Regions from separate parts of the Colwellia sp. 6M3 genome, predicted to be linked through region 3. Evidence: riboswitches for the same ligand, from Rfam matches in the RefSeq annotation. Region 3 holds a riboswitch; each other region holds the start of a gene.
The links. A riboswitch is a leader RNA that binds a small molecule or an ion and turns the genes downstream of it on or off. The one in region 3 is predicted to bind cobalamin.

Region 1 (5,149 bases), on a different contig from region 3:
AATTTCAACATCGAATACTTCATTACGATTAGCCATTAATATTCTTGGCATGAGCTTTTCTTGGCAATACTGATGAGCGCTATCGCGGATCATGCGCTCCTCTTCAGATAATAAAGATTCCAATAAAAGCGGATCTTGCCATTTAAACGAAGGACGGTTTGCACTGTTTGAGTTAGACATGAAATTACCTGATTGACTGTTTAATTTTCGTGCAAAAATAATAAGCAAATCCTAGCCAAAGTTAAAATATTATTTTCCTTTAACTGATATAGTTTAAGACTATACCTAAAACTAAAGTACTGGATATTATTATGGATTTAAAATCACTCAATTATTTTATTTCAGTTTATGAGCTCAAAAGCTTTAGCGCAGCCGCTAAAGCCTGCTTTATAGCTCAACCTTCAATATCGTCTGCAATAGCACAACTAGAACAACAACTTAAAGTACAACTTTTTATTCGCCATGCACGCGGGGTAAGACCTTCTGAACAAGGTAAAAAACTCTTTCCATTAGCCAAGCAACTCCTTGGGCAAGCAGGAGCAATAAAAAACATTTTCTCTGAAAAAACAAATAAACAGCCCTTTAATTTAGGTGTTACTAGAGGTTTAGGTGTTGAGCGCATGAGTTTATTGTTAAAAGACTTCACCGCAGATAACCCGTTAGTCGAACTCACTTTGGTACCACACACAGATCAAGTTGATGCGCGTATTATTCTAAAAGACGAGTTACATGAAAATGAATCATTTATTGATATGTGGCAAGAAGACTACTTGTTAGCTCTCCCTTATGATCACGTTTTAGCACTCAATGAAACTGTTTCGCTCTCGCAATTAGATGGCTTACCTTTTATTCAGCGCACACCTTGTAGCGCTTGGAACAATTTACACGATACCTTAGCGTTAGCCGGTATTAGCCTCGACATTAGAGCAAAAATAACCACCATAGATTATGCCCTGGGTTTAATTCATGCAGGTTTAGGATGTGCATTTTTACCTGCACACAGTGAAATTATGAAACAAAGTGACGTCGTATTTAGGCCCATAGTAGGCTTACAACTTACTCGAGAAATTGTGCTGGCTTATACTTCATCGTCGAAGACCATGAATAATTTAAAACGCTTAGCTCGCAAGCATGCATATACGCATTAACCTTCGAATGGCTAAAGTGATTTGGTTTTATGGTTTGGTTTAAGATTTGGCTTAAGGTTAATACGCTAATGAGCACTTTATTTATTAAAGCCCTTGCCTTAACATAACTGTATTACAGGGCGCATTAATGGCGTCATACTTAACTAAATTAATAACAATATATGCCTCACGTCACACCTGATAAAATATTAGCCTTAGTGTTACCGCAATTTGGGTTTACGCTAGAAGATTGCAAGATATCACGGCTTGGTAACGGGCTTATTAACAACACCTTTTTAGTGCAGTCGGCTGATCAAAAGTTTGTTTTACAGTGTTTAAATCAACAAGTGTTTAAAACACCGCAGCAAGTCACTGACAATGCAGATTTGATCAGCGCTCACTTACAAATTAAGTATGAAAATAATAGTTATCCGTTAACGCCTGTTTTCCAACGTCGAAATATTGATAATAGCAACCATGTCAAAGTACAAGGGCAATACTGGCGCAGCCTACATTATATTCCCCAATGCTACACCTTAGAGTCTATCGCTAACGTCGAACAAGCCAGTTCTGTTGCCAGTGCCTTCGCACAATTTACCGCGGCATTAAGCGACTTTAACAGTGAAAAATTAGCGGATATTATTCCGCAGTTTCATGATTTAGCAATGCGAATAGAGCAACTGCATCAGGCAATAGAGAACACCTCTGAGCCGTTACTACTATCTGCCAAAGCACAACTTAAAGTTATTGAATCTCAACAAGACTTTATCAAAAACATCGCCAATACAACCGCAGCATTGCCTTTACATGTTACGCACAACGATACAAAAATTAATAACTTACTTTTTAGCGAAGCCACCAACAAACCAATAGCAGTAATTGATTTAGACACCTGCATGGCAGGCTATTTAATGCATGATTTTGGCGACATGGTACGAACTTGTTGTGTATCAATTGCTGAAGACAGTGCTGAATTAGATAAAATGGTGATTAATTTTGACATGCTAGGTGCAATAACAGAAGCCTACATTGCCGGCTTTAAAGGCTCGTTAAGCGAGTCTGAGCAAAGCAGCTTAATACAAGGCATAAAATTAATGCCTTTTATGCTGAGCATTCGGTTTTTAACAGATTTTTTAAATGGCGACACTTACTTCAAAACATCATACGCCACACATAATTTAGTTAGAGCAAAGAACCAATTACATTTGTATCAGTTGTTTTGTCAGCATGAGGCTTTATTGATGGAAATAGTGTTAAAAAACTGATTTTAAGTTTAATTGACCTATGAATAATTGCCGCCGAGTAAATTACCCGTTTTTTCTTGAATATGGATTTTAGAGTGCTTGATAAACTTAGAAGTTGAGCAGTATTAATCCGCTATTGGATATACACCCAAATATAACCAACAAGGATATAAGCTAATATAATATCGTCTCACCTATTATAATCTCATACAGCACAGATAATTTAATAGAGAAAAATACCAATTACATTGGTTTTAATTCCATTACCACCATGTAGCTTTATAAACAGATGTAGTACTTGCAGGACATACTGCAAGCTCCAACAAATAAACTGTACGAGCACTTAAATTATCAAATCTATAAGCTTGTAGATTAATAATGCTAACAGTTGACAAGCCATAGTAATGGGGTCAGAATTGCCGCTCAAAATTGCTTAGGTGCTCGATATTTATACGTTAACAACGTTAAAAATAAAGAGATAATCGGGAAGTTAGTGACATGCTTTATGCATAATTCTAATGCTGCCCCCGCAACGGTAATACTTTGTTTTGCAAAGTTAAGCCCGGAGACCGGCCTAAACAACATAGAATTATTTGCAGTGCGGTGGGCGCTTCGGAAATATATCGACATTAGCAACAGTTTTGCTAAACCGTCTGTAGCCTTCCGTACGCCCCTCAAAAACTTTTGAGGTATTCATGTTCTCTCGTTTACGATATCTATTTATAACTATCTTTGTGGTATCACCCGTTTCCGCACAAGTAGAAACACCTTTAAATCAAGAGCTTGAAGTTATTGAAGTGGTGAACGAACAAAGTTTCAATTCACCAAATTATCAGGTTCTACAACGAGAAAGCTTTGTTCATTCATCGCAAACACTTGCCGATATTTTACAAACGGTTAATGGTATTCAAATTCGTCAGATAAGTGGTATTGGTAACCCCGTTTCTGTCTCTATTCGAGGCTCAAGTAGTAAGCAAATACAACTCTATATCGATGGCCAATTAATTAATGACAGTCAATTCGGTGGTTTTGATTTAAACCAAATACCAACCGAGCAAATTCAAAGTATTGAAATTAGTAAAAACCAAGCTATTGGCACCGGCGCAACCCCCATTGGTGGCGTTATTCGCATTAACACTTATAGCCCAACACAAGACACGGCGAAATTAACGCTAGCCACTGGATCATTTGGTTACCGTGAAGCTAACATATTATTTAATAAAGTATTTAAAACTCAAAGCCTTTCATTTGGTGGCCATTATATAAATAGTGATAATGACTACGATTTTCTTGTACCTCAAAGCTTTGAAGATAGTACAAAATCAGATGAGCAAGCATTAAGAAATAATGAATTCACTAAAAAAACATTTTTCATTAATGACATTATTCAACTGGGCCAGCATCAAATTAGGTTGAATGTACAATACAATGATCAAGAAAAGTCACTACCTAACTATCGCAATAATTCCCCAGAAAACAGTTCAGAATTAAGCTCAGACAGTACTCGCTACAGTTATCAGCATCACTGGTTAAGTAATTCATCTTGGTTAGATTCAATCGAAGTAGAGGCTTACGCTGAAGACAAAAACGAGCGTTATATTTCAAGTCCTGATTCTGTAATGTTCGATATCAGTGATTATGAAACTAAAAAATACCATGTAGGATTAAAACCTTTACTAACTTGGCAAAATTTTAACTTAACCCCTTTTATTAGTTTTAATAAACAAAAATTTACATCTATCAGTCAACATAATGGTCAACCTACTCAATGTAATGGTATTGGCTCATGTGATATTTCAGCCGAGCAACAACAAACCAACTTAGGTTCTCGCTTAGAGTGGCAACCAATTTCATTACCATTAGAAGCCTATGTATTGATCAGTAATTTACATGAGAAAAACGTAAATTCTGCCCTTAATCAGCCTGACGCCGAGAAGCTGAAAAATGATGAAAATTATTTAACCACTGAATTAGGTTTAAGCGTTAAACAAGAAAATTTTAAAATTACGGCGAATGTTAGTGACGGTGTAAGAACTCCGACCCTATATGAGCTTTTTGGTGATCGCGGCTCTTTCAAAGGTAATGATGACTTGTTACCTGAAGAAGCTGTTACGCTTTCAATTGGCGGGCAATATCAAAATAAAACCCTGTCTATATCATCTTCGATTTATCAACAAACATTAGAAAACTCTATTGTTGCCATTTTTAATTCAAGTAATGTTGGCAGTTACAGAAACGTTAGCGACGCCGATTTAATGGGCTTTGAAGCACAACTGAATTATCAATTATTTGCACCTTTGTCTTTATCATTTCAAGTGAACTTAATTGACAGTGAAATTAAATCTGAATTTGTCGCCTTTAATCAAAATAAGATACCCGGCATTTATCATCAGCAATACAGTGCCTCGCTAAAATATCAAGTCAATAAAGCATGGCAGCTATCATTTAAAACTAGCCAAGACAAAGATTTGTACTTCAACCTTATTAACAGGTTTCAAAATGACGACAGTCACTTAGGTAATGGTAATCCAGCCAACCGCACAGTGTCTGACCTATTGGTCTATTGGAAAGAAGGCAAGCATCGCGTGACTTTCAGTGCCAACAACTTATTCAATGATAAATATCAAGATCTTGCGAATAGGGCATCACAAGGTCGAAGTTTCCAAATTAAATACACAATCGAGGGATTATAAATGTTAACAACTTTTAAAACACAAATGTTGCCACTAAGTTTAGCCATAGGTACAACAATACTTGCTGGCTGTGGTGGCGGTTCTG
Region 2 (5,149 bases), on a different contig from region 3:
CATAATGCGCTTACCAATAAGATCAAATGGGCTACCAATGCCAGAAGATCGCAGTGTTGCAATAGTGGTGGGAGAGTGTTGAAATATTTGCGCAACGATAACTACAGGTTTACCGTTATTTTTTGCCACGATTAAACTCGAGTCATTGATACCATAGTCCGCTTTACCCTCGACAATATAATCTTCAATAGACCCTATTTTATCGCGTTCTCTTAACTCGACATCTAAGCCAAGTTCTTGATAAAAACCTTGTTCCTTTGCCGCGTAATAGCCAGCATATTGAAATTGATGATACCAATTAAATTGAATTGATACTTTATCGAGTTCTTGTCCTAAGCTTTGGCGAGAAATTAATAAAGTTAAGATACAACTTAACAACATTGAGACATTTTTATTACGAAAATAATTCAACATATTATGTACGTTCAGCCCACTGCTTTATAATCTTTGCCAACTGTGCAACACCATCGGTAAGTGCTGCAGGACCAGGTTGTAAAATATCTGTTGAGTTTATCTCAAAAATATCACCATTTTTTATTGCTGGGATCGTTTGCCAACCAACTCTTGAGGTGACTTTTTCTTCATCAAACTTACGCCCACACCATGAAGCAATGTAAATATCGGGTTGTTTGGCTATTACCTCGCTGGCATCTGCAACAATACGATTTTTTGCTAAAGATTGAGTCGAAAACTCTTGATAACAATCTATGCCACCGGCAATTTCTATTAATTCGCTCACCCAACCAATGCCAGTAATAATAGGATCAAACCACTCTTCAAAATATACTTTTGGATGTTTAGGCAATTGTTCAGCTTGTTGCTTAATTTTTCGTAAATTGTCTTGCATGTCTGCGACGAGTTTTTCACCTTTAGCTGGCTGCCCAATTAAAGCTGATACGGTGCGAATCATCTGTAAAATTTCACTGATACTGCGATGATTAAAACAATGAACTTGTATTCCTTCTTTAATTAAATCGGCAACGATATCAGCCTGCATATCTGAAAATGCCAAGACTAAATCAGGCTTAAGCGATAGGATTTTTTCCGTTCTGGCGGTAATGTAAGCACTTACTTTGGTTTTTTCTTTTCGTGCACGTTCAGGGCGCATGGTGTAAGCCGAAATGCCAACAATACGATGATCTTCTTCCATAAGGTAAAGTGCTTCGGTGGTTTCTTCGGTTAAACAAATAATGCGCTCTGGCCATTTAGGTTCAGGAACTAAAATCATGCATTTTCCTTGTTACTTACGGTAGTGTTTTGTTTTATTGGTATTATATTGACATGCAATCGTTGCTATTGCATTTGATGAGTTTTACTTTATCAAAAACCACGCAGCAATGATTGGTTTTTTAGTGGTTGTAACAACTCGTGTTTTAAACAAGGTTGTTTCATTGTTAATACAGCAAGTTTATTTGTTAGACTGTATGCAATTATTACTAATAAATCATGGAAGTTAGCTTGTCAGTTTTTAATATCTATTTGTTACGCCATGGCGAACTTGTTGAGACCGGAGTTTTATGTGGGCGTTCAGATATTGCACTATCGAATACCGGCAAACAACAGCTTATTGAAGCTAGTCAAGGTTTAGTGGATATTTCACAATGCTACAGCTCACCCCTTATTCGTTGTCGAGCGTTTGCAGAAAGCTATTGCCAGCAAGTAGATATTTCATTACAAATTACGGCTGACTTGAAAGAGATGGATTTTGGTGATTGGGACGGGCAAAGCTATCAAACACTTTGGCAACCTCAAAACTCAACAAAAAATGCTGAGAATGCGCTCACATTGGGTGATTTTTGGCAAAATCCTTGGCAATGTCAGCCGCCAAATGGTGAAACTATGGCAAGCTTTACTGCACGGATTGATAGTTTTTGGGCGCGTTTATTACACCAATTTGAACAGACCGTTCAAAAAGAACAGCAACAATGTCGACCGAAAAATACTTTAGTGGTTAGTCATGGCGGTGTTATTCGCTATATTTTAGCTAAAGTGCTTGGCTTACCAATCCCAGGTGTTAATCATATGGCTAATATCGATGTACCTTATGGTGCACTTATTCATATACAAGTTAGTATTGATAGTAACGGCAAAGCTTGGTCGAAGTTAATGCTTTAATAACAGCAAATTTAGCATTATCGAACTGTGTTGTTATTTTAGAAACTCACTTTTTTACATAGGATGTAAGAACGCTATCTCACCGGAATTTAAATGTGAAAGCTTGAATATTTAAGCTTTTAACGCACCACTGAGTTAAAAATAAACCTTGCTATTTTGTCCTAGCTGTCGATAATCGCGCCATTAATTAAATAATGTCATATTCAATTTTACTACTTTAATGGAGGATCCCATTATTGCAAAGGTAAAACTGGGAATGTGGTGAAAATCCACAACTGTGCCCGCAACTGTAAACAGCGCATATATTACCACTTAGCCATAAAGTCATTGGCCGAAAAAACATATATGCTGTAAGTCAGGATACCAGGGGAAATATAGACATTAATTACCACGTCGAGCGGGTTACTCGAGCATTGGAATTTTTATTTTGCCTTGTTGATTATGTCATCATTGATGAAATATATACTCCCTTAAGCCTCTAAACTCATCTACGTTAATCATTTTTTGTAAGCCAATTCTTTTGGGTTTGATTTTTGTTAGGTTTTGAAATGTTTAATATTAAAGCAGTTAGTTGCGAACACTCAGAAAAAATTCAAGCACTAATTGACGGTAAAACTAAGCCGCTAGGCGCATTGGGTGATCTTGAATCTTTAGCCAAGCAAATGGCTAAGATTCAGTTAACTGCTTCATCTTTTAAATCTCCTAAAAATAACCAACATAAACTCGAACTTAACTCTCCTCATTTAACTATTTTTGCTGGCGATCATGGCGTTGCTAGCGAAGGTGTTTCCATTGCACCTAGTGAAGTGACTAGTCAAATGGTGGCAAACTTTGCTGGTGGCGGCGCAGCCATTAATGTTTTTAGTCAGCAACTTGGATGGCAGCTAAATATTGTCGATGCTGGTATTTTACATCCTGCATCATCGACAGCAGTTTTAGATCAACGATTAGGTAATATTACTCAAGCCATTAATCAGCAAGAAGCTATGACTCAAACCCAAGTCGAGCAAGGTTTTATTTTTGCCAAAAAACATATTGCAGAGCTAAAAAATACCGGTTGTAACATTGTTGCTTTTGGTGAAATGGGTATCGGCAACACCACGATTGCTTCAGCGATAATGGCGGCAATGATGGCTATTCCTGCGAGCGAAGCCGTTGGTCGTGGTACTGGCGTTTCAGATGATGTTGTTTTAAAGAAGCAACAAGTGGTTGAGCAAGCCTTAGCACTTCATCGAGATAATCTCACAAACCCTCAAGCTATTTTACGCTGTTTAGGTGGTTTTGAAGTGGTACAAATTACCGCAGCGATGCTAGCCGCAGCAGAAAATCGTATGTTAATTGTGGTTGATGGTTTTATTTGTACCGCTGCTGCAATGTTAGCGATTGAGCTAAATACTAACGTGAAAGGTTATATGATATTTGCCCATTGCTCAGGTGAGCAAGGCCACAAAAAAATGCTGAAATGGCTTCAAGTTAAACCGCTGCTGAACCTAGAATTACGCTTAGGCGAAGGTACGGGCGCGGCTTTAGCGCTACCGATAATACAAGCCGCAGCTGCTTTTTATAATGATATGGCAAGCTTTGCCGATGCAGAGGTTACTGATGTTACCTGAGTCTAACGAAATACAATCAAGCGCTTCCAAGCGAGAGTTACTCTGCCAGCAATGGCAATTGTGTCTTTTAGCTATCAGCTTTTTTACCCGAATTCCGGTTAACATGGCGGTTGATGTGACCGCCAAAATGCTAAATGAAGCAAGCCGATATTTCGCTTTAGTGGGCGTGCTTATAGGAATCATTTCTGCATTAGCTTTTTATCTAAGTGCTATGTATCTGCCTACTGAAATCGCATTGTTAGTTGCTATGGCAAGCAGTGTGTTATTAACCGGTGCCTTTCATGAAGATGGATGGGCCGATGTTTGGGATGGCTTTGGCGGCGGCTGGAGTATCGAAAATAAACTTAATATTATGAAAGACAGTCGCTTAGGCACCTATGGCGCAGCAGCATTATTTTTTATTTTGATGATTAAGTACCAAACGTTACTAGCATTAATTCAGCAAAATATGTCTAATGTTAACTTGATAAATGATGGGCTGAGCGTGTTGTCTATTCTAGTTTTAGGGCACTGTTTAAGTCGAGTTCTGGCGACAAGCTTAATTGCCGATATGCCCTATGTCAGCGAAGATGCCACCTCAAAAGTAAAGCCTTTAGCGCAAGCATTATCAAATAATAGTTATTTAACGTTGCTAGCTACGGGCACTTTGATCCTTTTAATAACCTTATCTTTTAGTGTTATTTGGAAGTTAGTGGTTATTTTATTACTGACACGTTGGTGTTTAAAACGTTGGTTTATGCAACAGCTAGGTGGTTATACCGGTGACTGTTTAGGCGCAGCGCAACAGTTTTCAGAAGTGGTTATATATATATCATTACTTGCCCTTACATCGGCGAGCATATGACTGAAATAGTGAAGCATAAAATTCAGTTAATTCTTGGCGGCGCACGTTCAGGTAAAAGCTCATTAGCGGAGCAATATGCGATGTTGTCAAAGCTGCCGGTTACTTATATTGCGACCGCACAAGCGTTAGATGCTGAAATGGCGCAAAGAATTGCGCAGCACCAAGCAGAACGTCCAACACATTGGCGATTAATAGAAGCTCCTTTGCAATTGAGTGTCACTATTGAGTCGATTATTTCTGAAGCTTTATCAAGTAACTCATCAGGCGTTTGCATTTTAGTCGATTGCTTAACTTTATGGTTAAGTAATAGTTTATGTCAGTCGAATTCAAGTACTGATAGCAGCAATAATGTAAGCCAAGACAGTTGTAATAGTGAGTATTGGCAGCAAGAAAAACAGCAGTTTCTTAAGTTATTAAATAGTCTTCAAGATGTAAACTTTGCGCGAGAAAACACGCAAACATTCGCGATTGAACTTATTTTAGTTAGCAATGAGGTCGGTCACGGCATTGTGCCAATGGGTGAGTTGTCGCGCCAATTTGTCGACCAAGCAGGGTGGTTGCATCAAGCCATTGCTAA
Region 3 (5,149 bases):
AGTTCTTTAGCAACGTCATTAAAGCTATCGGGTTGCGAATAAACCACATTGAAGCCCAGTTGCTTTATACGAGCTAAATCGTCACTGGGGTTACCACTTTTCCATGCAATGATTAAATCAGGTTGTAATTCAATCACTCGCTCCAATTGAATACGCATTGAACTGCCAATTCTAGGGATTTTTTTCGCAGCCAATGGGTAATTTGCATATTCAGTGCTTGCTATAATTTGTTCACCTGCACCAATATCAAATAGCATTTCAACAATGTGCGGAGAGAGCGCTATTATTTTGGGTTTAGGTGTTTCAATAACCGATATAAGTTTATCATCGACATTATTTGCTTGTGCACTTGTCGTAGTCAATATAGCGATAATTGCTAAACAGAAAAACTGCGTTAATTTCATAAAAATTCCATTGTAATGCTTTAACCAGTTAAACTACCAGTCAATACCTTTTTGTGCTTTTATGCCATTATCAAAAGCATGCTTAAGCGGTTGAACTTCACTAACCGTATCTGCAAGCTCAATAATACTTCGATGACATGCACGTCCGGTAATGATGACATGTTGCATAGCGGGACGATTAACAATAGCTTCAATAACTTCTTCTAAATCTAAATACTTGTAGGATAACATGTAGGTAAGTTCATCAAGTAAAACGACATCGACACTGTCATCTTGTAATAATCGTTTTGCTTCGTGCCAAACTTTTACTGCCGCAGCAATATCTTTAGATTTATCTTGGGTGTCCCAAGTAAAGCCTGTCGCCATTACATGAAATTCGACACCATTATTTTCTAATAAATTACGTTCACCACAAGCCCAGTCTCCTTTAATAAACTGTAATGCTGCGGCCTTATAACCATGACCAACAGCACGTGCTAATGTGCCAAATCCAGAGGTTGACTTGCCTTTACCATTGCCGGTAATAACAATTAATAAGCCACGTTCTTCTTGAGCTGAATCAATACGAGCATCAACTTTTTCTTTAATACGTTGCATGCGAGCTTGGTGTTTTTGAGTTTTATCTGTTTCTGTAGTCATGTAAGTTATCCTGTTTTACGCGTGCGATACATAATCGCTAAAAAGAAAATACTGCCGATGGCGGAGGTAATAATACCAATGGGAATTTCAACATTACTAAACGCACTGCGTGCTGCAACATCAACCCATACTAAAAAGCAACCACCGACTAAGGCAGAACCAATAATAAGCGGCATAGTGGTGACGCCAACTAATTGCCTAACAATGTGTGGGATCATTAAGCCCACAAAACCGATACCACCACAATAAGCAACAATGGTAGCGGTAACTGCGGCACATAAAGCTAATAATATTAAACGTAGTTTATCAATGTTAACACCAAGACTTGCAGCGCTTTCATCGCCAAGTAGTAGGGCATCTATTTGTCGGTGTAAGGCAAAAATGGTCAATAAAGTGAGTAATACCATGGCGCCAATTAAATAAAAGTGAAACATTTCAACACGTGCCAAACTGCCCATTAACCAAAAAATAACACGATTGGTAGCAAAGGGGTCGCCAAGGTAAAGAATAAAATGACTGATAGAACCCAGCATAAAGGAAACCGCTACACCTGTGAGTAATAAGTGATTCATATTGCGTAGTAAAGTCGCTATACCAAAAACGATCACCACGGAAAATAACGCGCCAAGAAAAGCGGCTAACGGTAGCGCTAGCGATTGTTGATCACCTAAGGTGAATGTCGCTATGGTAGCCCCTAAACCTGCGCCAGAAATAATGCCAAATAAGTAAGGGTCGGCAAGCGGATTACGTGTCACATTTTGCAAAATTGCACCAGCGCAAGCTAAACCCATTCCGGCAACTAATCCTACTAAAACTCGGGGAATACGTATTTGCCAAATGACCATGTCGTGCATAGGTGAGGCACATTCATACATCACACATTGAAATATATCAGCCCGAGTAATAGTCGCTGGACCGTAAGTAATCGATACAATAACGGTTAAAATAGTAAAAACTATTAGCGCAGAAAAAATCCAAGTGTTTTTGCCTTTAAGCGCACGAATAATACTCAAGATAATTCGCCTTCATTGTTATGTAAAATGCTTGGCTTAAGAGTCGGTTGTTTATCTGTTGCAATATCGGTTGCGGGATAAAAGTAAACCCTAGGCACATCATAATGTTGAGCATCGTCTCGATAACAAGGTAGTCCAAAAACTTTGGTAAGTAATTCAGGTTTTAACACTTGGTCGACAGTATTATCGCTGACTAGGTTGCCCTTATCTAACAAAAGTAATCTATTGCAATAATGAGCGGCAAGATTGAGGTCATGAATAGTCATAATAACGGTAATATTTAATGCTTTAACCAATTGTAATATTTGGTGCTGATAGAAAATATCTAAGTGATTAGTGGGCTCATCAAGTACTAATATTTTTGCTTTTTGGACTAGAGCTTTAGCAATTAATACCCGTTGTTGTTCACCGCCGGATAAGGTGTTGAAAAATTTAGCTTGGCTGCATGCCAAACCTACCTTTTCTAATGCGAGCATAATGTTTTCTTTATCTGCATCGTTGTCGCGAGCAAATAAGGTTTTATATGGTAGTAAACCCATTCTTACCACATCGTAAACTTTTAAATCAAATATAGGGGGAGCGTTTTGTACGACTAGAGCAAATGTTTGCGCTAACTCATTAGGTTTATATTGGCTTAGTGCTTTATTTTTAAGTTTAATGCTGCCGTGCCAATTTTTATAATGATTGAGTAAGCACTTTAATAGCGTGGTTTTCCCCGCGCCATTAGGACCGATAATACCGATAATATCGCCGCGATTAACGTCAAACGAAATGTTATTGAGAATTATGTGTTTATCAACAGACCAAGATACAGATTCGACACTGAGTAAAGTTGGCATTAAAGGCAGCCCAGTTTATGGATAACTAGGTGGATATTGTTTTTAACAAGGTAAAAGCAGTATATTTTCATTATTGCCTAAAAGTGATAACAAGCTGATGAATTCAAAAGCTAATATATTGAATAACGTAATTAAGGTGAGGCAATAGGAAACAAGTGTCTTGTAGACAGTGTAACTCACGTGTATTCCCGCACGGTGTTATAAGTTTTATATAAAAATGTTGATATTAGGTGTCCTGACTTATAACTATTAAAATGAAGTTATTTACAGTTGCGGGTACAGTCACGGCTTTAACCGTGTTCCCTATGAATTAGCCAAAATCAGGATAAAAGATGAGGCTAAAAATATCGTTTATAAGTGTCAATTTTACGGTTAACTACACTGCTTTACAATGAAAACCTTGTACTGACGGTAGAGTCTGTTATTAGCAAGCATAAAAAAGGAGCCGAAGCTCCTTATGGTTTTGTAGTACTAACTTTTAGATACTACCAAATTTTAACGCGCTTCTCAGGGGCAATATACATAGCATCACCTTTTTTTACGTCAAATGCGCGATAAAATTCAGGCATATTTGACAGTGAGCCTAAAGCACGAAATTCTGCAGGTGAATGTGGGTCGGTTGCCACGCGATTACGTAATGATTTTTCAACCATTTTTCCACGCCATACTTGCGCATAGCCCATAAAGAAACGTTGCTCACCAGTTAAGCCATCAATTACCGGTGCTTCTTTACCATTTAATGACGCTTTGTAAGCTTTATAAGCGATGGTAACACCAGATAAATCACCAATGTTTTCGCCTAAAGTAAGTTCGCCGTTTACGTTTAAATCATCAAATACCGCATAATCACTGTATTGGGCAACTAAGTTATCAGTGCGTACTTTAAAGGCGGCTAAATCTTCTTCAGTCCACCAATTACGCATGTTACCGTCACCATCGTATTTACTACCTTGGTCGTCAAAACCGTGGCCCATTTCATGACCGATAACCGCGCCAATACCGCCATAGTTTACAGCGTCGTCTGCGGCCAAGTTAAAAAATGGTGGTTGTAAAATTGCAGCAGGGAATACGATTTCATTTTTAGTTGGGTTGTAATATGCATTAACTGTTTGCGGTGTCATGCCCCATTCTTGACGATCAATTGGGCCGCCTAATTTAGCAAGCTTTTTGTTATGTGATACAGTGCCTGAGCGCATTTTGTTGCCAACGAGGTCATCACTTTTAATGACAAGCGCAGAATAATCTTCCCATTTATCAGGGTAACCTATTTTTGGATCAAAACTCGCTAACTTAACATGTGCTGCTTTTTTAGTCGCTTCTGACATCCACTCAAGATCATCAATACTTGCGCCATAAGCACCACGTAAGTTTTCCACTAATATTGTCATGCGGGTTTTTGCTTCAGGTTTAAAGTGACGGCCAACATAAACCTTACCGATAACTTCACCTAAGTTACCATTAACCACTGAAACACCACGTTTCCACATTGGGCGTTGTTCTTCACGACCACTTAATTGCTTTGAATAAAAGTCAAAGTTTTCATCGCCTAAAGCGGTAGTGAGCGAGTCAGCAAAATTGCTAAGCGTATGGAAAGTTAAATAAGTTTGCCAATCAGCTAATGAGGTTGCTGCGAAAGTTTCACCAAAACCTGTAACAAATGAAGGTTGGTTAATAATAAGGTCTTTCTGAGCTGGAACACCTTGTGCTTCAAGGTAAGCTGTCCAATTGAATGCATCGGTAACTGTGTTTAAATCGCTAACATTAAATTTATTATAACGTTTAGTGCTGTCTCTAGATTCAACTTTAGTCCAGTGAAAACCTGCTAATTTAGTTTCAATGGCCATGATAGTTTGCGCTGCAGCTTTACCGAATTCTAAACCGGCTAAGTTAAACATATTTTCAATGTGCGCAACGTAACCTGAGCGTAATTTTTCAAAACGCTCCGTGTCGTTAAAGTAGTAATCTCTGTCGGGTAACCCTAAACCACTTTGCCAAACATGTGTGGCGTATCGAGTTGAGTCTTTAGCGTCCACATTGATGTAAAAAGCTAATGGACTACCTACACCAATTTTTTGATATTCACCAAAGAATGTAGCAAGCTCATTTTTATCTTGTAAATTATTAATGCGATCAAATATGGCTTGAACAGGTTGAGTGCCTAGAGTATCACGCGTTTCTGAGTCCATGAATGAACGGAATAAATCGGCAACTTTTTGCTCGTCGCTACCCATTGTTAAGTTTTTAGTTGCAGCTA

Region 1: it holds a riboswitch for cobalamin, as region 3 does, so the genes downstream of both, H4J50_RS02555 (TonB-dependent receptor) here and H4J50_RS02140 (ABC transporter ATP-binding protein) in region 3, are expected to answer to the same signal.
Region 2: it holds a riboswitch for cobalamin, as region 3 does, so the genes downstream of both, cobT (nicotinate-nucleotide--dimethylbenzimidazole phosphoribosyltransferase) here and H4J50_RS02140 (ABC transporter ATP-binding protein) in region 3, are expected to answer to the same signal.

Annotation. Positions count from the first base shown of each region.
Region 1 covers NZ_JACGWF010000006.1:19,700-24,848, reverse strand. Annotated here, with positions in the region: gene H4J50_RS02570 (acyl-CoA dehydrogenase) at 1-180, opposite strand, end outside; gene H4J50_RS02565 (LysR family transcriptional regulator) at 312-1,148, shown strand; gene H4J50_RS02560 (phosphotransferase enzyme family protein) at 1,310-2,392, shown strand; cobalamin riboswitch at 2,790-2,964, shown strand; gene H4J50_RS02555 (TonB-dependent receptor) at 3,067-5,064, shown strand; gene H4J50_RS02550 (cadherin repeat domain-containing protein) at 5,065-5,149, shown strand, end outside.
Region 2 covers NZ_JACGWF010000006.1:11,448-16,596, forward strand. Annotated here, with positions in the region: gene H4J50_RS02515 (ABC transporter substrate-binding protein) at 1-414, opposite strand, end outside; gene H4J50_RS02520 (cobalamin-binding protein) at 416-1,228, opposite strand; gene H4J50_RS02525 (histidine phosphatase family protein) at 1,459-2,115, shown strand; cobalamin riboswitch at 2,330-2,500, shown strand; gene cobT (nicotinate-nucleotide--dimethylbenzimidazole phosphoribosyltransferase) at 2,664-3,728, shown strand; gene H4J50_RS02535 (adenosylcobinamide-GDP ribazoletransferase) at 3,718-4,572, shown strand; gene cobU (bifunctional adenosylcobinamide kinase/adenosylcobinamide-phosphate guanylyltransferase) at 4,569-5,149, shown strand, end outside.
Region 3 covers NZ_JACGWF010000005.1:15,677-20,825, reverse strand. Annotated here, with positions in the region: gene H4J50_RS02155 (cobalamin-binding protein) at 1-404, opposite strand, end outside; gene cobO (cob(I)yrinic acid a,c-diamide adenosyltransferase) at 438-1,043, opposite strand; gene H4J50_RS02145 (iron ABC transporter permease) at 1,049-2,050, opposite strand; gene H4J50_RS02140 (ABC transporter ATP-binding protein) at 2,053-2,895, opposite strand; cobalamin riboswitch at 3,103-3,245, opposite strand; gene H4J50_RS02135 (M13 family metallopeptidase) at 3,381-5,149, opposite strand, start outside.